DNA from 2 places in the Rothia sp. HMSC068F09 genome. Region 1 is predicted to be linked to the other one. Evidence: predicted binding sites of a transcription regulator. Region 1 holds the regulator's gene; the other holds the start of a gene.
The links. Region 1 encodes LexA, which represses DNA repair genes until DNA is damaged. Its sites were predicted from a motif close to TCGAACANNTGTTCGA; they were not measured.
Positions count from the first base shown of each region.

Region 2: the regulator LexA is predicted to act here: its motif matches at 1,486-1,501, upstream of ruvA (Holliday junction branch migration protein RuvA).

Region 1 is NZ_KV810419.1:313,141-326,968, forward strand. Features, by position in the region: gene dapF (diaminopimelate epimerase) at 1-94, shown strand, start outside; gene HMPREF2874_RS03490 (class I SAM-dependent methyltransferase) at 269-892, opposite strand; gene hflX (GTPase HflX) at 1,090-2,769, shown strand; gene HMPREF2874_RS03500 (ATP-dependent DNA helicase) at 2,782-4,848, shown strand; gene lexA (transcriptional repressor LexA) at 5,120-5,782, opposite strand; gene HMPREF2874_RS09500 (LysM peptidoglycan-binding domain-containing protein) at 6,725-7,069, shown strand; gene HMPREF2874_RS03515 (type 1 glutamine amidotransferase family protein) at 7,162-7,902, shown strand; gene HMPREF2874_RS03520 (HisA/HisF-related TIM barrel protein) at 7,902-8,690, shown strand; gene HMPREF2874_RS03525 (DUF1844 domain-containing protein) at 8,884-9,306, opposite strand; gene infC (translation initiation factor IF-3) at 9,600-10,325, shown strand; gene rpmI (50S ribosomal protein L35) at 10,524-10,718, shown strand; gene rplT (50S ribosomal protein L20) at 10,833-11,213, shown strand; gene HMPREF2874_RS03545 (TrmH family RNA methyltransferase) at 11,441-12,355, shown strand; gene HMPREF2874_RS03550 (cation diffusion facilitator family transporter) at 12,528-13,454, shown strand; gene HMPREF2874_RS03555 (DUF421 domain-containing protein) at 13,473-13,828, shown strand, end outside.
Region 2 is NZ_KV810418.1:82,692-88,324, reverse strand. Features, by position in the region: gene ruvB (Holliday junction branch migration DNA helicase RuvB) at 1-544, opposite strand, end outside; gene ruvA (Holliday junction branch migration protein RuvA) at 744-1,364, opposite strand; gene ruvC (crossover junction endodeoxyribonuclease RuvC) at 1,574-2,230, opposite strand; gene HMPREF2874_RS02175 (YebC/PmpR family DNA-binding transcriptional regulator) at 2,502-3,260, opposite strand; gene HMPREF2874_RS02170 (type 1 glutamine amidotransferase) at 3,408-4,175, opposite strand; gene HMPREF2874_RS02165 (Mur ligase family protein) at 4,175-5,458, opposite strand; gene HMPREF2874_RS02160 (hypothetical protein) at 5,558-5,633, opposite strand, start outside.

The DNA of each region.
Region 1 (13,828 bases):
CCTGGCCGTCACCTTCGTGCTCGGCCCGGACGACCTCGAGCACGTGGTGCTGGCCGGCCCGGCGCAGATGGTTTCGACCGTGGTGCTGCGCTAGGGGAACGAGCTAAGGTACTGCGCCCGGAACACGGCCTGAGCGCGCAGAGATTTAATATAGAAAAGCGGCGGGTGTTTTCTGAGATTCTTTCAGAAAACACCCGCCGCCGCAATATCTTAAACGGTTGGCGACCTCCGCCGGGCGGTTTTAGCCGGGTGGCTTTCGCCGGGCGGTTTAGGCCCCGTGGCGGTGCACCAGCAGAATACGGAAGCCCTTCGCCGTTGCGTAGCGCGACACCTCAAACTCGCCGGGGTACAGCTCCTCCAGCTTCGCATCCAGCCACTTCTGCAGCGAGTCGGAGCCGAGGTTCTTCTGCACCACCAGGTACGCGTCCCCCTCGGGGGCCAGGCGCGGCAGCCAAGTCAGCAGAATTTCGTGCAGAACCTCCTTGCCCACGCGAATCGGCGGGTTCGACCAGATGGTGTCAAAGCGCAGTTCGGGATCCACCGAGTCGGGGGGTCCCACGGTGACGTTCGGCAGCCCGAGCGCGGCGGCGTTGCGCTCGGTCAGGCTGATAGAGCGGGAGTTGACGTCCACGGCGTGCACCTGAGCCTGCGGGGCGAGCATCGCCAGGGTCAGGGTGATGGGGCCCCAACCGCAACCGATATCGAGGAGGCGCTCGCCGCGGGGTTCGGGGGCCTCCTGAAGCAGGATGGCCGTGCCCTTATCGATGCCGGATGGGCTGAAGATGCCGTTGGCGGTGGTGACGGTGACCTTGCGGCCTGCCAGCTCCACCTGCACGGGGCGGGGCTTGAACTCCGTCTCGGGGGTCTCAGAAAAGTAATGCTGCTCGCTCATGCTATCCAGTGTACCGGGAGGCCCGCACCGGCCCGGTTCCCGGGGGCAGAACGGCGTCCCGATCCCGCCTGACGCTCCTGGCCCGCACGGCCCAGCGCTCCTGGTCCGAACGGTGCTGTGCCCGCCTGCACGCCCTGAGCGCACAGGTGACCAAACCCCCTACCCGAGCGGGGCAACGGCGGTAGAATGGAAGGCGTATGACTTCTAAGAATAATTCCGTATCTGAGGCCGAGAAGCTGCCGAGCGACGAGCAGCTGCGCCGCACCGTGGACCGCGTTCTGGGCCGCTCCCAGTCCGCCTCCTCACTGACCACCTACGATGCCGCGGGCACCGCGCATCACGAGAGCGCGCCGACGCGCGGTAGCCGCCGCGTGCTCGACACCCGCGCGCGTGAAATTTCCGATGTTCAGCGTGAGCACTCCGAGTTCGATGGAGATCAGGAAGACCTCGCCGAGCGCCGCGCCCTGCGCCGAGTAGCTAACCTTTCCACCGAGCTGGAGGACGTCACCGAGGTCGAGTACCGTCAGCTGCGCCTGGAACGCGTGGTGCTGGCCGGCCTGTGGACCGAAGGCACCGTCGAGGACGCCGAAAACTCCCTGCGTGAGCTGGCCGCGCTGGCCGAGACCGCCGGCTCCGAGGTGCTGGACGGCCTGGTTCAGCGCCGCCTCAAGCCGGACCCGGGCACCTTCCTCGGCTCCGGCAAGGCCCTGGAGCTCAAGGACATCGTGGAGGCCACCGGCGCCGACACAGTGATTGTCGACTCCGAGCTGGCCCCCTCCCAGCGCCGCGCCCTCGAGGATATCGTCAAGGTGAAGGTCATCGACCGCACCGCCCTGATTCTCGACATCTTTGCACAGCACGCTAAGTCCCGCGAGGGTAAGGCTCAGGTCGAGCTGGCCCAGCTGGAGTACATGCTGCCGCGTCTGCGCGGTTGGGGTGCCTCCCTGTCCCGTCAGGCCGGTGGCCGTGCCGCCTCCGGTGAGGGTATCGGCTCGCGCGGTCCCGGTGAGACCAAGATTGAGATGGATCGCCGCCGCCTGCGCGCCCGCATGGCCAAGCTCAAGCGTGAAATCGCCGCGATGGCCCCGGCCCGCGAGACGAAGCGCCTGAACCGCCGCCGCAACCGCGTGCCCTCGGTGGCTATTGCCGGCTACACGAACGCCGGCAAGTCCTCCCTGCTGAACCGTCTGACCGATGCGGGCGTGCTCGTGGAGAACGCCCTGTTCGCAACCCTGGACCCGACCGTGCGCAAGGCGCAGACCCCCGACGGCATCGGCTACACCCTCTCCGACACGGTGGGTTTCGTGCGCTCGCTGCCGACCCAGCTGGTGGAGGCGTTCCGCTCCACCCTGGAGGAGGTTGCCGACGCCGACGTGATTCTGCACGTGGTGGATGCCTCCCACCCCGACCCGGAGGGCCAGATTCGCGCCGTCCGCGAGGTCTTTGCCGAGGTGGACGCTCGCCACATCCCCGAAATCATTGTGTTGAATAAGGCGGACGCCGCCGACCCGTTCGTGCTGGAGCGGATGCGCCAGCGCGAGCCCGAGCACGTCATCGTGTCGGCGCGTACCGGAGAGGGCATCGAGGAGCTTAAGCAGAAGATTGCGGACACGATTCCCCGCCCCTCGATTGAAGTCAAGCTGCTGATTCCCTACAACCACGGCGAGATTATTTCGCGCCTGCACGAGTGGGACGCCGAGATTAAGAGCACCGATTTTGTATCGGACGGCACCTTCGTGACGGCGCTGGTCCGCGAGGACGTCGCCTCGGACCTGGCCGAGTACGTGCTGGAGGGCGACCTGCTGGAGGTTCTGGAGGAGGAGCTGGCCGAGGCCCGCGCCCTCACCGCCGAAGCTGATACCGCCGAGACTCGCTAGGATCCGGTTAACGTGACGCAGAAGACGACGGGACGCACTAGCGCGCCCAAAAACGCCTCCGGGACTGCACCCGACGGTACCCGGTTCACCGGGCAGGAGCTTGAGACCCTGCCCGGTGCGAAGGATGCCCTGAACCTGCTCGACGAGGTTGTGGAGGCCACGGGCGGGCAGAAACGTGAAGGTCAGCGCACGATGGCGGCGCACGTGGCGCAGGCCCTCGAACTGCAACGACATCTGCTCGTGCAGGCCGGCACCGGCACCGGTAAGTCTCTGGGCTACCTGGTTCCGGCTCTCGCTCGCGTGGGGGAGTCCGACCAGCCCATCGTGGTGGCTACCGCGACCCTGGCCCTGCAGGCGCAGATCGTGAACCGCGATATTCCGCGTCTTCTGCAAGCACTGGAGCCGCGCCCGGAGTCGCAGGCGCAGGTGGCCCTGCTCAAGGGCCGCAACAACTACCTGTGCCTGCACAAGCTCGAGGGCGGCTACCCCGAAGAGGAACAGGATGCCCTCTTCGATATGCCTTCTTCGACCTCCCGCGTGGGCGAGGAAGTCGTGCGCCTGCGCGAGTGGGCTGACCGCACGGAGACCGGCGACCGCGACGAGCTCAAGCCCGGCGTGTCCGATCGCGCGTGGGCTCAGGTCTCGGTGAGCGCGGCCGAATGTCTGGGCCGCCGCTGCCCGCTGGTGGAGGAGTGCTTTAGCGAGATGGCGCGTAGTCGTGCCGCCGAGGCAGATATCGTCATCACGAATCACGCCCTGCTGGCCATTAACGCTTTCGAGGGCATGAAGGTTCTGCCCGAGCACGAGACCGTCATCATCGACGAGGCCCACGAGCTGGTGGACCGAGTGACCGGTGCGGTTTCCGGATCGCTGACCGTTGCGATGGTTCGCCGCGCCGCTCGAGGCGTGAAGAAACACTCTAAGGCCGATTCCGGGGCCCTGGAGATGGCCACCGGAACCCTGGAAACCGCACTGGAGGGCCTGCCCGAAGGGCTGCTCAACGGCCTCGACGGTCGTCTGCTCACGGCCCTGTCCGCGGTGAACGATGCGGCCCGCGCCGCGCTCTCCGATACGAAACCCGACGGACAAGAGGCCGACGCCGGCCTGCAGATGGCCCGTTCCCGCGTCTCGGAGGTGCACGAGGTGAGCAACCGCATCCTGGAGGCTTCGGCTGAGCAGGATGTGCTGTGGGTTTCGCGTCAGGGCGGCTGGGAGAACGGCCGCTACGTGGCCGCCTCCGATACCGACCCGGCGACCCTGAATATCGCCCCGCTGAGCGTTGGCCTGCAGCTGCGCGACGGTCTGTTTGCCGACCGCACCGTAATCCTAACGAGCGCGACCCTGACGGTGGGCGACTCCTTCGATGTGGCCGCCGGCGCCCTGGGCTTGCAGGGGGAGGGGGCTCCCCGCTGGACGAGCATCGATGTGGGTTCGCCCTTCGACTACCGCAAGCAGGGCATCATATACGTAGCCGGGGATCTGAAGCCCCCGGGATTTGGCGTGCACGAGGGCCAGCTGGAGCGACTTCGCGAGCTGTGCGAGGCGTCCGAGGGAGGTGCCCTGGGTCTGTTCTCCTCGAAGCGTGCCGCCGAGCGTGCCGCAGAGTATATGCGTGAGCACAGCGATCTGAATATTCTTCTGCAGGGTGAATCCTCGCTGAAGGCCCTGGTGGAGGAGTTTAGCGAGGATGTTGACTCGTGCCTATTCGGAACGATGAGCCTGTGGCAGGGCGTTGACGTCCCCGGAGACTCCTGCCGTCTGGTGGTGATGGATCGTATCCCGTTCCCGCGACCGGACGATCCGATTGCGCAGGCCCGCACGGAGTCGGTGAACCGTCACCGCGGTAACGGGTTCATGGCCGTCTCTGCGCATCACGCGGCTATCCGCATGGCGCAGGGCGCGGGTCGCCTGATTCGTTCGGTGAATGACCGTGGGGTCGTGGCGGTTCTGGATTCGCGACTCGCAACGAAGCGCTACGGCGGCTACCTGATGAGGGCCATGCCGCCGATGTGGCCCACCCAGAATAAGCAGGCCGTGGTGGGTGCGCTGGCCCGTCTCTCGGAATCCATCGACAGGTAGCCCGTCTACCGTGTGCTGAGCGGGCCATCGTGGATTGAGCGGGCGTGTTTTCCCCCCGCAGGGCTACTTCCCCGTAGAGTCAGAGAAAAGCCCCCGGCACTCGCAAACTTGCGAGTGCCGGGGGCTTTTCTCTTTGTTCGTTAGGCTCAACCGTTAGGTTTTCCTGTTAGGAGATTCAGGAGCGCTGAAGTCTCAAAGGATGTAGCTACCAAATCGAGGCGTTGTCGCCGGGCGATGTAGCACCCCATGATGCTCTCGCGGAGAGCGGGGATTAGAGACTACGCAATACCGAAACAACCTTGCCCATGACGGTGGCGCGGTCACCCATAATCGGTTCGTAGCTTGCGTTGCGCGGCATGAGCCAGGTGTGGCCATCAACCTGGCGGAAGACCTTCACGGTGGCCTCGTCGTCCAGCAGGGCGGCCACAATGTCGCCGTTGTCGGCGGTGTGCTGCTCACGCACGACGACCCAGTCGCCATCGCAGATGGCAGCGTCAATCATGGAATCGCCCTTGACCTTGAGCATAAAGAGCTTGCCGTTGCCGACCAGCTGGCGCGGCAGGGCGAGCACATCCTCAACGGACTGCTCAGCGGTGATGGGCCCGCCCGCGGCAATGCGACCGACGAGGGGGACGGGTACGAGGTCGTCCTCGCCAACCTCAAAGTTCGGAAGCTCAGGCAGGGGAGTGTGCATACCGGCGCCGTTTTCGTCGAGCACCTCGATGGCACGCGGGAGCTTGGGATCGCGGCGAATGTATCCCATGTTTTCGAGTCGGCCAAGCTGATGGGTGACCGAAGAGAGAGACGCAAGACCCACCATATCGCCAATCTGGCGCATGGACGGCGGATAGCCCTTCTGTTCAATCTCGGTGCGGATCGCGTCAAGAATCTTCTGCTGGCGCGCGGTCAGCGCCGGGCGGGGTGCTGTTGCCATATCTCTTCCTTTGGTCTGTGCCGCCGAAGGCAGCTGTACCTTTGGCGGAGCACGGATGGGTTGTCCACGTGTTCGTCATACGGTGACGTATATCGCACGGCATAGGTGAAACATGCCCCTTATCTCGTCAGGGGTGGATCAGATTCTAAATCCGTCGCGAGTAACGCCCCGCCATGATGGAACTCATCACGAGCGTGTGGAACATCTCTTGACACAAGTGTAGAACACTCTACCGACAAATTCAAACAAATATACTAGATTTTTTCTTCGAAACCGGAGGAATTTTTAGTATGTATCTGCTAGACTTTAGAACACGGATTCGGATACAGTAGAAAACCCTCCCGATTTTCGGGGTGTAAACGGGGTATTCTTCCTGTAATTCGAATACTCATTCTGCCTTGAGGGTCTGGAAGAGAGTCGTCGAATGTTCGAGAGTATTCGAACGAGAAACCGAATGACCTTCCTTATGCCGAAAGGGAGTTCTGGGGAGTGCGTCTACGAGACAAAACCCCGAACATTCCTTGACCCGACGTGTCGGGTCGAGGGCACGAACAACCACACTCAACTCACCCGCCGAGTCTCGAGAGAGCCGGCACCGTTCACCCCGGCGGGTCACCGCGGGAGTGAGCTTGAGAGAAAGGAACCACAATTATGACCGCAGCTTCTTTGGCCCCTCACCGTGCCTCTGCGTCTGCTACCCTTCCGGAAGGTTTGGTGGTACTTCACCCCGCGCACGCACGGCAGTCCGCGCGCATCGCTCGAGGCTCCTCCCGTCGCGCATCCGCTCCTCAGCCTTCTGCCTATCCGGCGCCCGTCCACCGTGTCTCTCCCACAGCGGCGGCTACTCGGCCAGCAGCCCCCTCCGCTCCGGTGAATGAACGCTCCGTTTCGGGGCACCCTTCCGGGCAGGGGAGGGAATCGTCTTCCCGCCGTGCGGGCCTTGTGCCTTCTGCTATCTCGGGTCTTCGCTCCCTGTCGTCTCGCCTGGAACGTTTCAACCCCCTGCGCAATTTCAAGGGGCTGCCCCTGCTGACTCTGGCCGCGCTCGTAGTGCTGGGCGCCATTACATTCCTCGGCCCTTCCCTCGGCCCCCGTGTTGAGAACGCATCGGCCACCCAAGCCACGGTGACCGTTAAGCACGGCGAGACGCTGTGGGACATCGCCCAGTCGGTGAACCCCGGCGGTGATGTCCGTGATACCGTGGTGCGTATCATGGAGATGAACTCGCTGACGAGCACCGCTGTCGACGCCGGTCAGCGCCTCGAGGTTCCCAAGCCGCGCCACTAGTCAAAGCTGTCGAGGTTGGGAGCTTCGGCTCGCTCGTCAGCGGATCATGAATCGGCTACGAGCCGCCTACCGCACTACTCAAGGAGCACGCGATGTCAACACCCTCTCAATCCCATCAGGACGCGGTCTCCTCACCGCGCCCCGTGGTCGCCGTTCTGGGGGATCCCGGAACTCACGGTGACATGGTAAAACTTCTTCGGGATTCGGGCGCGGAGGTCATCGTCACCGCTGACCCGCATCAGCTCCGCGAGGCTGACGGCATGGTGGTTGCCGGTCCTGCCGGTTCCCTTGAGGCGTTCGACGAGCTAAAAGCCAAGGACGCTGAGCGCGTGATTGGGCGCCGTGTGGCCGGTGGCCGTCCGGTGCTCGCGGCCGGTGCCGCCCTGAGCTGTCTTTTTGAATCCGTCGCGGTGAACCACCTGCAGCTGGGCAGCGTGCAGGTTCAGGGTATGGGGGAGTGGCCCGGCGAGAGCGTGGAGCTTTCCTCCAGGGGCCTGGTGCCCGGCTCCTCCGCGGTGTCCCCCTCGACCGACAGCCGACTGCTCAAAGATATTGAGGGCGAGGCCCGTTTCAAGTCCGAGCACGGTGTTTTTGAGTGGGTCTTTGACCAGAGCATTGACTATATCGCTCCTCCCGCGGTGAGCTGGACGGTAACCGAACCTCCCTATATTGCCGCGGTGGAGAACGGCCCGCTGACCGCGGTGCAGTTCTGCCCGGTCGTATCCGGTGAGCTGGGTGCTAAGTTTATGCGCCGCTGGGTTGCGTCCCTCGCGGTGACCGGCCGGCTGTCGCCTGCCGCGGGTGAATCCGCTACCGGTGGGGAGGAATCATAATGGCTAAACCCATCCTTGAACTTCTGCCGGCCGTCGATATTTCCGAGGGCTACGCGGTACGCCCTGTGGGCGGCACCCTATCCGGTGGCGAGCAGCGTCTCGACCCTGTAAAGGCGGCGCTCACCTGGGTGAAGGCTGGCGCCCGCTGGATTCATCTGGTTGATCTTGACCTAGCCTTTGGCCGCGGTACGAATACGGATGTTCTGGCGGAGGTCGCCGCCGCCGTCCGTGCCGAGAATACCCGAATGGCAGGCGCTACTCCGGTGCGTATTCAGGTCAGTGGCGGTGTGCGTAATGCTGAGAGCCTGGAGCGCGCCCTGAGCCTCAACCCGGACCGCGTGAACGTGACCAGCGCGGCGCTGGCGGATTCTGCCTGGCTTGAAAGTATCCTGGCTCGTTACGCGGATTCTGATCTCCTGGCCCTGGGGCTCGACGCCCATTACGACCCCGAGCGGGGTTGGATGACGGTGGCTCGCGGAACCGACTGGTCTGGCCCCGAGGTGGCGGAGGCGCTGGCCTGGCTAGAAAGCGTGGGCGTGCGTCGCTACATTGTCACCGACGTGAGTAAGGATGGCTCGCTGGCTGGTCCCGGCGCGGAACTGCTCGATGAGGTGCTGGCCCAGACCGCCTGTCGGGTGGTGGCCTCCGGTGGCGTGGCGTCGCTGGCGGACCTTGAGAAGCTGCGCGCCATGGTGCCGTACGGATTGGAGGGCGTGGTGCTGGGCAAGGCGCTGTACGTGGGGAACTTTAGCTTTGAGCAGGCACTCGAGGTCGCTGGCTCCCGCTAAACCTCTCCTTTCTGGTAAGGCTGTCGGCTCCCGCCAGCCCGCGCAGAATATATTCGGCTCCCGCCAGTCCGCGCAGAATATATTGCGCAGAATATATACGGTAAAGCCCCGCCTCCTTCAGCCGAGGGAGACGGGGCTTTACCGTGAATAGATTGGGGGCGACATGGTAGGCCGGCCGGTTCGAGAGATCGGTTTAGTACACCGGGCCGGTCAGCTTCTCGCCGGGGCCCTTGCCGGGCTCGTCCGGGAAGGGGGAAGCCTCACGGAATGCCAACTGCAGGGTGCGCAGGCCATCGCGCAGGGGTGCTGCGTGCTGGGAACCGATTTCGGGGGCGGCAGCGGTGACCAGGCCTGCCAGGGCGGTGATGAGCTTGCGCGCTTCATCGAGGTCCTTGAGATCGTCTGCGTTCTCGTCGGAGGCCAGGCCGCACTTGACGGCTGCGGCGCTCATCATGTGGATGGCCGCGGAGCTAATGATTTCGATGGCGGGAACGTCTGCAATATCGCGCAGCTGCTCATTAACGGCCTCGACCTGCTCCTCGGTGAGCTCGGTGTGGCCGTGGACGGGGGTTTCTTCTCCCGCGGTAAAGCGGAAGTTATTGTTTTCAGTGCTCATAACCCTAGAATCTCACATTTCGTTTAATTCGGTAAATGCGTTCACCCTGCGGTCCTGTGGCTCTCCGCAGCACCCGGGGCTATGCCCGTCGATTCGGCCGAGCGCGGGGACTCGCAACCCAACATGATGTGGGGTATATCCCTTGCGCCGTCGGGCGGTTCTGAGGTATGGTTGTAGACAGTTTGCAAGTGGAGCGCGCCTCCCACCCGATTGGCCGTCTCAGGTTTGCCCCTGGGATTTGAGGTGAACGGGTTCGTCCGCCGATTTCGGCGCACGCTGGTTTGTGCCTCCGCTTGTGTAACTGCGGGGGCTTTTTAGCGCCCGCAACGGATAGTATTCACGGGGAAACCCACAGAGCACAGGAGCTAGTCATTAGCGAACCACGCATTAACGATCGTATCCGCGTTCCCGAGGTCCGACTCGTCGGCCCCGGTGGCGAGCAGGTAGGCGTTGTCCCTCTGAAGGACGCTCTGCGCCTGGCTGAGGACGCCGAACTCGACCTGGTCGAGGTTGCCCCGAACGCGAAGCCGCCCGTGTGCAAGCTCATGGATTACGGCAAGTACAAGTACGAAGCCGCAATCAAGGCTCGTGAATCCCGCAAGAAGCAGGCTAATGCCGTTCTGAAGGAGATCCGTTTCCGCCTGAAGATTGATACCCACGACTACGAAACCAAGGTTGGACACGCTCGTCGTTTCCTTTCCGGTGGTGACAAGGTCAAGGCAATGATTCAGTTCCGTGGTCGTGAGCAGCAGCGCCCCGAGATGGGTGTGCGTCTGCTGGAGCGTCTGGCGGCTGAGCTGGCTGAGGTGAGCACCGTTGAGTCTCGCCCCCGTCAGGATGGCCGCAACATGGTGATGGTTCTGGCTCCGCTTCGCGGTAAGGCAGAGGCTCGCCGTGAGCAGGGCGCCGGCGGTCGCAAGGGTCGCGAGCGTATTGACACGACCAAGGCGAAGCCCGTAACTAATTCTCTGGCAGACGCTATGCCTGCCGAGCTGAAGGCACAGGCTTCCGCCGAGTAGGGAACCGGGTCGTCACTTTAGGATGGGCACGCGCCTCCACCGCTCGGTGGGTGTTGCGGGTTCACCCGGTGCCGGTTCCGAGGCACCTCGTCAGGGGTGCCTCACCTTTGGTCCTTGGGGCTGATGCGTTCGCGTACGCAGCCCCACTAAGCTACCCCGCCACTGTGGCGGGGGATGAATGTAAGGAGAACGGCAGCTATGCCGAAGCAGAAGACCCACTCTGGTGCTAAGAAGCGCTTCAAGCTCACCGGTAGCGGCAAGGTTAAGCGCCAGCAGGCGAACCGCCGCCACTACCTGGAGCACAAGTCCTCTCGTCTGACCCGTCGTCTGGCTTCTGACCAGATCGTTACCGGCGGCCAGGCAAAGGTTGTCAAGAAGATGCTGGGTAAGTAAGCAACGCTTACTCTCTGCACCTGGCGCACCGATAGTGGTGCGCACTGATTAAAGACTCGCTCCTGTTCAGCGTGATATGTGAGCTGTTCAGGACATAAGACGAAGGAGACACACGTGGCACGTGTGAAGCGCGCGGTTAACGCGCACAAGAAGCGCCGTACTATTCTCGATCGTGCATCCGGCTACCGCGGTCAGCGTTCTCGCCTGTACCGTAAGGCTAAGGAGCAGGTCACTCACTCGCTGGTTTACAGCTACGACCACCGTCGTAAGAAGAAGGGTGACTTCCGTCGCCTGTGGATTCAGCGTATTAACGCTGCTTCCCGCGCACAGGGCCTGACCTACAACCGCTTCATCCAGGGCCTGAAGGCTGCTGGTGTTGAGGTTGACCGCCGTATGCTGGCTGAGCTGGCCGTGAACGAGCCCGCTGCCTTCAACGCACTGGTTGAGATTGCTAAGAACAACCTGCCCGAGGACACCTCGGCTCCCAAGGCTTAATTAGCCTGAGGTTGTGTGCTTCTGCCTCGAAGATCTAGGTTCGGGGTGGGATGCTCAAGCGTCGTGAGCGGCCGTCTGCACTTTTGAGTGTGGGCGGCCGCTTTCTGCGTATCTGGGGGTTGTGCTTGTGGCTGTTGTGCTTCCGACTGCTCTGCGTTCTTTGGGTACGTCTTTGCCTGTACCCTTAAAGGGTGAATTTTTTTGAACGTATTAGTACCCCCGTTGTGATGTCCAACCCGCAGGCTGACCGCGTGCGCGATATTGCGAAGCTTCGCACTCGCTCGGCCCGCACGAAGAAGGGCCAGTTCCTGGTGGAGGGTCCGCAGGCCGTGCGCGAGGCCCTGAAGGCGCACCTGAAGAGCCCCATCCTGGACGCCGTGTACGTTACGGAGGTGGCTTTTGACCGTCATGAGGATATCGCTGAGCTACTGGAGCAGGTGTACGGCACTCCCACCCCGGAGGAGGGCCGCCGCGTTTTTATGCGTGTGGTGACCGATGAGGTGTTGGCGGCCATGGCTGATTCGGTGAGCCCGCAGGGTATTATTGCGGTTTCCTTTATGGTGGATGCTTCCTTCTCGTTGCTCTGGGGTGAGGGCGCGTTGAACCCCAAGCTGATTGCTGTGCTCTCTCGTGTTCAGGATCCGGGTAATGCGGGCACGATCCTGCGTGTGGCGGATGCCGCCGGCGCCGATCTTGTGATTACCACCAAGGGCTCGGTGGATTTGTACAACCCGAAGACGGTGCGTTCCACCGCGGGTTCGCTGTTCCACGTGCCGGTTATTCAGGGTGTGGAACTCGAGGACTTCGCGGAGGACGTGAAGTCTCAGGGGACCGCGGTGCTGGCTGCTGACGGCTACGGCGTGGTGAACCTGCAGGAGCTGACGGAGTACACCGCGGCCCGTCGCGCGGGTGTGGAGGCGAGCGCCCCGTCCGGCCTGAAGGGTAATTTTGATCTTTCTCAGCCGACAATGTGGCTTTTCGGGAATGAAGCGCAGGGTTTGAACGCTGAGGAGAAGGCGGCCGCTACGATGCGAGTGGCCGTGCCGGTGTACGGCTCAGCGGAGTCCCTGAACGTGGGTACCGCCGCGGCGGTCTGCCTGTACGCCTCGGCGATGGCTCAGCGCTCGAACGCTCTGGGCTAATACCGTAAGCCCATCATCCCGTGGTGTACTCTCCCGGCGAGCTGTGTTCGTCGTGGCTGTATCGGGCCGAGGTTTGGCCGTGCCCGCCGCGGGCCTTTTACAAACTTTTGAATAGTGTCGCCCCCGATGGTTCCGTGCTTTTCGGGTTAGTGCGGCCTGCAGAAAGGTAAATATGTCTCAATCCAGTCATTCCGGCCACTCGGGAGCCGGGGCGATTATTGCCGCCCTGGGGGCGAACCTCGGTATCGCCGTCCTGAAGTTCTTGGCTTTTGCCCTGACCCGTTCCTCCTCGATGTTGGCCGAGGGCATCCACTCGGTGGCTGACTCCGGTAACCAGGTTCTGCTTCTTTTGGGTGGCCGCGCCTCCCGCAAGCAGGCCGACGAGGAGCACCCGTTCGGTTACGGCCGTAACCGTTACATTTACGCGTTCATCGTCTCGATTATCATCTTTGCACTGGGCGGTCTGTTCGCCCTGTATGAGGGTTTCGAGAAGCTTCACGACCCGCACGGTATTACCGAGTGGCAGTGGGTTCCGGTGGCCGTGTTGGTGGGCTCGATTCTGCTGGAGGGTAATTCCTTCCGCGTGGCTGTCAAGGAATCCAGCGGCCTGAAGGGTAAGCAGGGCTGGCTGCGTTTCCTGCGCACCTCGAAGAACCCGGAGCTTCCGGTGCTTCTGCTTGAGGATGCGGGCGCACTGGTCGGTCTGCTGCTGGCCCTGATTGGTGTGGGAATGACCCTACTGACCGGTAATGGCCTGTGGGATGCGTTCGGCACCCTGGCTATTGGTGTGCTGCTGGTCTTTATTGCTGTGTTCCTTGCGGTGGAGATGAAGTCCCTGATTTTGGGTGAGGCTGCTTCTCCGGAGGATTTGGCGAAGATTCGCGCGGCGATTGAGGATGGCGACAGCGAGCGCATTATCCACATTAAGACTGTGCACCTGGGTCCTGAGGAGATTCTGGTGGCGGCAAAGATTCGCATTCATGATGCTGACACTGGTCGTGCGGTGGCTGATGAGATTGACGCGGCTGAGGTTCGTATTCGCGAGGCTGTTCCTGCGGCACGCATCATTTATTTGGAGCCGGATATTTTCCGGGCTTAGTTCTAGGAGATTTTTGTTATGACCGTTGAGATGATCGTTTATCGTTTGCTAAAGATTTTCGTTGGCCTGATCATTCTTTTGGTGTACCTGCGTCTGACTCACCGTTCTCAGGCGGGGCACCAGACCCCGATTGATACCATCGGTAACTTTGTCATCGGTGGTGTGTTCGGTGGCGTGTTGTACAGCGAGCAGATTAGCCTGTTCTACTTTGTCATCTACATGGTGTTTACGCTGTGCATGATTCAGCTGCTGAACGTGGCGACCACGAAGATTCGTTTTCTGCATATGGCGGTGCGTGAGCAGCGCGTGCCGGTCATTACGGATGGTGATATCGATATTAAGAGCTTCCAGCAGGCAGATGTGGTTCTTGATCC
Region 2 (5,633 bases), on a different contig from region 1:
GCTCCAGCTCCTCAACCGAGTAGAACTCCAGGTGACCGGTAAAGCCAAAGCGGTCGCGCAGAGGCCCGGGCAGCAGACCCGCGCGAGTTGTTGCGCCCACCAGGGTGAACTGCGGAAGCTCCAGCGGAATGGAGGTCGCGCCGGCACCCTTACCCACCACGATGTCCACACGGAAGTCTTCCATCGCCATGTAGAGCATTTCCTCGGCCGGGCGGCTCATGCGGTGAATCTCGTCGAGGAACAGCACCTCGCCGGGGGTCAGCGAAGACAGAATCGCCGCCAAATCCCCGGAATGTTGAATCGCGGGGCCGGAGGTGATGCGCAGGGGCGCGTCCATCTCGGCCGCAATAATCATGGCCAGGGTGGTCTTACCCAGGCCGGGCGGGCCCGAAAGCAGCACGTGATCGGCGCTGCGGCCGCGCATCTTCGAGGCCTCCAGCACGAGGGAAAGCTGCTGGCGCACGCGGCGCTGACCCACGAAGTCGTCTAGGGACTTGGGGCGCAGGGCCGCCTCAATCATCTTCTCTTCGGGCTCTTCTTCCATCGCGACCAGGCGCTGCGCGGGCGCACCCGGGACGCCGGGCACCTGACCGGGGAAATACCCGCCGGAAACCGGGGATGCCGCGGCCTGCGGATCGTAGGGGTTCTGGGTCATAAAATTCTTCTTTCGTGGAGTGAGTGAGGCGCAAGGTAACGGGCGCACCAAAATCGACCGGGGTCAGTCAAAGGCTCGGCGAGCGGCCCTAGTGGCGACCCACCGTGTTCTGCGTACCCAGGGATGCGAGCACGCCGCGCAGAGCCACGCCCACCGGCTCGCTCTCGGCGGCGGGATTGTGCTTCACGTACGCGTCGATGGCGGCGGAGGCGTCCTTCTCGCTCCAGCCCAGGGAGGTCAGCGCATCCAGCACCTGCGGCTTCCACACGATGCCCTGGCTCAGCGGCAGCTCATCGGTCTGGCCGTCGCTCAGAATCAGCTTGCCGGCAAGCTCCAGTACGATGCGGCGGGCACCCTTCGGGCCGATGCCCGGAACCTTCGTGAAGGCCTTGTCGTCACCGGTGGCCACGGCTCGCTCCACCTCCGCGGCGGTGTGCACGCTCAGCACCGCCAGGGCGATGCGAGGGCCGATGCCCGAGACCGAGAGCATCATGTCAAAGACCTCACGCTCGGCAGGCTCCGAAAAACCGTAGAGGGTCATGGATTCCTCGCGCACGATCATGGTGGTCAGCACGGTGGCCTCCTCCCCCGTGCGCAGCTTGGAGAGAGTGCGCGCGGTGGCGTGCACCAGCATGCCGAAACCATTAACGTCAATCACCGCGTGGTCAAGCCCCACCTGGGCCACGCGGCCGGTCAGCGATGCAATCATTCTCTCCACCTTTCAACGCCCCGCGCCGGGGCGAACGATACTGCACTCCCCCGCGGCCTGCTGTACCGCCGGCGCGCATCGGGGCCGGCGGGTGTGCCGCGGGAAGCTACTATCAGTATATTAGAATATTTCTTCTGAAATCAAGGGATATTCGAATTCTTTAGCGAATCCGGCTCTCGATACATTCGAAGGGTAACGAGTCGGAACCCTTAGCGGCGGGCCTTAGCCTCCGCTTCCATCCAGGCGCGCTGCGCGGGGGTCAGCGCACCCGCACGGCGAGCCTTCGCGGGCCGCGATCCCTGGTGCGTCTGCGTCTGCGCCGACATGTTAATACCCGAGCCGATGCCGCCACCGCGCCAGCCGTGACAGATGGCGATGGCCAGCGCATCGGCCGCGTCCGCGGGCTTCGGCATGGCGTTCAAGCCCAAAATGCGGGTCACCATGCGACCCACCGAGGCCTTATCCGCGCGACCGCTACCGGTCACCGCCGCCTTCACCTCGGAGGGCGTATGGAAGAACACCGGCACGCCGCGCATCGCCGCGGCAGAAATCACCGCGCCCGAGGCGTGCGCCGTACCAATCACCGTGTTCACCTGCTCCTGCGCAAAGACGCGCTCAATCGCCAGGGCGTCGGGCCGGTAGGTGTCCAGCCAATGCGAGGCCGCGTTGAAAATCCAGAGGATGCGCTGGTCCAGCGTGCGGGCCGGGTCGGTGCCCGCCACGCCCACATTCACGAAGTGCGCCTTGCGGTCCGCGGTCATGTCCAGCATTGAGAAGCCGCAGCGCGTGAGGCCGGGGTCCACGCCCATGATGCGGGTCGCCCCCGACACGCGGTCCACGGCGGCGACCGTATGGTTTTCGCGCATGCTATCGCGCGCGGCGGATGCAGCGTTCACGTGTGCTTTCCTTCCAAAGTTCGCGGGGTCTCAAAGTTCGCGGGGTCTTCACATGGTCTTCGCGGGGTAAGGTCTGCAATACCGCAGTCCGCGGGGCCGCCAGTCAGAGCACAGCCGGGCGTTTAGGTCGGGCGCCGACCGGCATAACGTTCAAAAGCCACCTCCCGCCGGGTCCACGCGCGGTGGACCGGCCGGGAAGTGGCTTCAGGGCACGCTCAAAAGTGGCGCGCTCGGGCGGTGACTACTCGGCTTCCAGCTGAGCAGCAACCTCGTCAGAGACGTTAGCGTTCGAGTAGACGTTCTGCACGTCGTCCAGTTCCTCGATAGCGTCTGCCAGCTTCAGGAACTTCTTGGCGCCCTCGGCGTCCAGGTCGACCTGCATGGTCGGGCGGAAGACCGGGTCGTCATTGTTGTACTCCAGGCCGGCCTCGTCCAGAGCCTTACGGATCTCGGGCAGGTCGGTTGCTGCGGAAACAACGGTGAAGATATCGCCCTCGTCCAGAACCTCTTCGGCACCGGCATCCAGAACGGCCATCAGAACGTCGTCCTCGGTCAGACCCTCGGTCTTGGTGACCTCGGCAACGCCCTTACGCTCAAACAGGAAGGCCACGGAACCCTGGTCAGCCATGGTGCCGCCGTTACGGGTCACGGCCAGGCGAACCTCAGACGCTGCACGGTTACGGTTATCGGTCAGACACTCGATGTACAGGGCGGTACCCTGCGGGCCGCGTGCCTCGTACATGATTTCGGTGTAGTCGATGGTCTCACCGGTCAGGCCGGCGCCACGCTTGATAGCGCGGTCAATGTTGTCGTTGGGGACGGAGTTCTTCTTCGCCTTCGACACAGCAAGGTCAAGAGCGGGGTTACCGGCGATATCGGCGCCACCCATACGTGCCGCAACCTCAATAGCCTTAATGAACTTCGCGAAAGCCTTCGCGCGCTTGGCGTCGATAGCGGCCTTCTTGTGCTTAGTAGTCGCCCATTTAGAGTGACCGGACATTCGTATCTCCCTTAGTCAAAACCTCTGCGCGGGCACGGCGAAACGTTCCGCGCACTGTACTATAACTCAATCAACTATACCGTAGCGGAGGCGCGCACCACCTCTTAGAGTGCACGCCAGCGCCCGGAATAGCACGTCAGTGAACCGCTAGCGGGGGCGAGACGCGGCCGAGGCGCGCGCCTTCTCCACCAGCGAGTCGTCAATCGCGTTCGGCGTGAACTCGCCGAAGCGACGAATCGCGGCCTGCTCAATCAGGTAGTCCGCAATCTTCGGGTTCTTCGGCAGCAGCGAGCCGTGCAGGTAGGTGCCGATGACGTTGTGCACGCGTGCACCCTCGTAAGAGTCCGTCACGTTGTTGCCCTCGCCCTTGGTCACGGTGGCCAGCGGGGTGCATCCGGAACCCAGGTAGGTCAGGCCCGAGTGGTTCTCAAAACCGATGACGGTGCCGAACTTCTCGGACTCCTCCACGATGTTGCCAATCAGGCGTTCGTCGCCGCCGACCGTGTGCGCATCGAAGATGTTGATGCCCTTGAGCACCTCGCCCTCGCGGGTGCGGAACTCCTTGCCGAACAGCTGGTACAGGCCGCAGATGACGAGCATGGGCACGCCGTCCTCGGCCAGCGAGCGCAGGGTGCCGCCGATGGCGTGCAGGTCGTCCTGAATCACGGACTGGCCGGAGTCCTGGCCGCCGCCGCCGAGGATAATGTCGACGTCCTCGGGGAAGGGCTGGCCGGGGTTGTGGTCCAGAATCTGCACGTCGAAGCCGTGTGCCTGCGCGCGGCGGGCCAGCGCCAGGGTGTTGCCCCAGTCGCCGTAGATGTTCATGTCCAGCGGGTAGAGCTGCACGATGCGCAGCGTCTTGCCGTTGTTCGGGCCGGGCGCCGGGGTGCCCTCAAAAGTGTGGGTTGCCGTCATTATGAGACCTTCTCAACGTCGGTAATCTTTGCCAGCTCTTCACGCAGGGCCAGCATGGCGGTGTAGGTGCAGAAGATGCGCATGGGGGCATCCCCGCTGGAGGCGATGAACTGCTTGAGCGCATCGGCCAGGTTCTCGTCGACCTCGCCGACCTTCACGCCGTCGTGTTCCAGGCGCAGCGCCATATCCCAGGCGCGCACGCCCGAGACCATCTGCACGCCAGTGCCGCGCAGGCCGTCGAAGTCAACATCCCACAGCCAAGACACGTCACGACCGTCAGCGTACTGGTCGTTAATCGTAATCATGGTGGCGTAGTCGTCAGCGTTCGCGCTGGCCAGGGACAGGCGGAAGCCGCTGGGGTTCTTCACGAGCAGCAGCTGCAGCGGGCGGCCGTTCACGTTCAGGGTCTCACCGCGACCGAAGGCGGGAGTAATCTTCGCCAACTCTGCGATGAGCTTATCTTCATCGAGCTTCTCGCCCATGACGGCGCGGGTCAGGGCCATCGCGCCGGCGGCGTTGAAGATGTTGTAGATGCCGTACAGGTTAATCTCACCGACTCGCTCCGCACCCGCCACATCGAAGGTTGCGGAGGTGCCTGAGAACGCGGTCAGGGTGACGTCTGCCTCGGGCAGGGTCTGCTTCGCGACGGTTCCGCCGCGCATCTCGTCGTCCGAGGGGAAGTAGGAGCGCAGGGACTCGGCCAGACCGTAGTAGTTGACCTTCACGCCCGGCTGCACGTTCTCGGCGAGGGAGCGGATGCGCGGGTCCTCGCGGTTGAGCACCACGGTGTTGGTGGTTGCGGCGGCCACGGTCGCGAGCATGCGGCGGGTTGTGTCAATCTCGCCGAAGCGGTCCAGCTGGTCGCGGAGCACGTTCAGCAGCAGCGCGTAGTCGGGCTTGACGGCCTTGACGAAGTGCACGGCGTGCGCCTCGTCGAGTTCCAGCACTGCGATGTCGGCCTCAAGCTTGCCGGTGAGGGTCATCTCGCCCAACAGGGCGGCGGCCACACCGCGCACGAAGTTGGAGCCGGTGCGGTTGGTGAAGACCTTCAGGCCCTGCGCTTCGAGCAGCTGAACGGCCATCTTCGTGGTGGTGGTCTTACCGTTCGTGCCAGAGACGACGACCACGCCGTAGGGCAGCTTCGCGAGCTCTTCGGCTACGAACTGCGGGTGCAATTTTTCCATGACGAGGCCGGGGAACGCGGAGCCGCCACCGCGAAGCTTAGTCGCGTAGCGCACGCCCTGACCCAGAAGGCGAATGAGGGGTTTGGACATGCTTACCATTTTAGTACACGCGCACGGTGCCGCTGAAGGGTGCGGCGGGGGCGTTCGCTCAGGCCAAAACGGGCCGCGGCGGGTTTGAACTGTGCCGGGCGGGCGGCTTTAGAAGAGCGAGCCCTGCACCCTCACCCGCGTGAATCCCCGGTCGGGAACCACCAGCAGGTTGCGCCACTCTGCG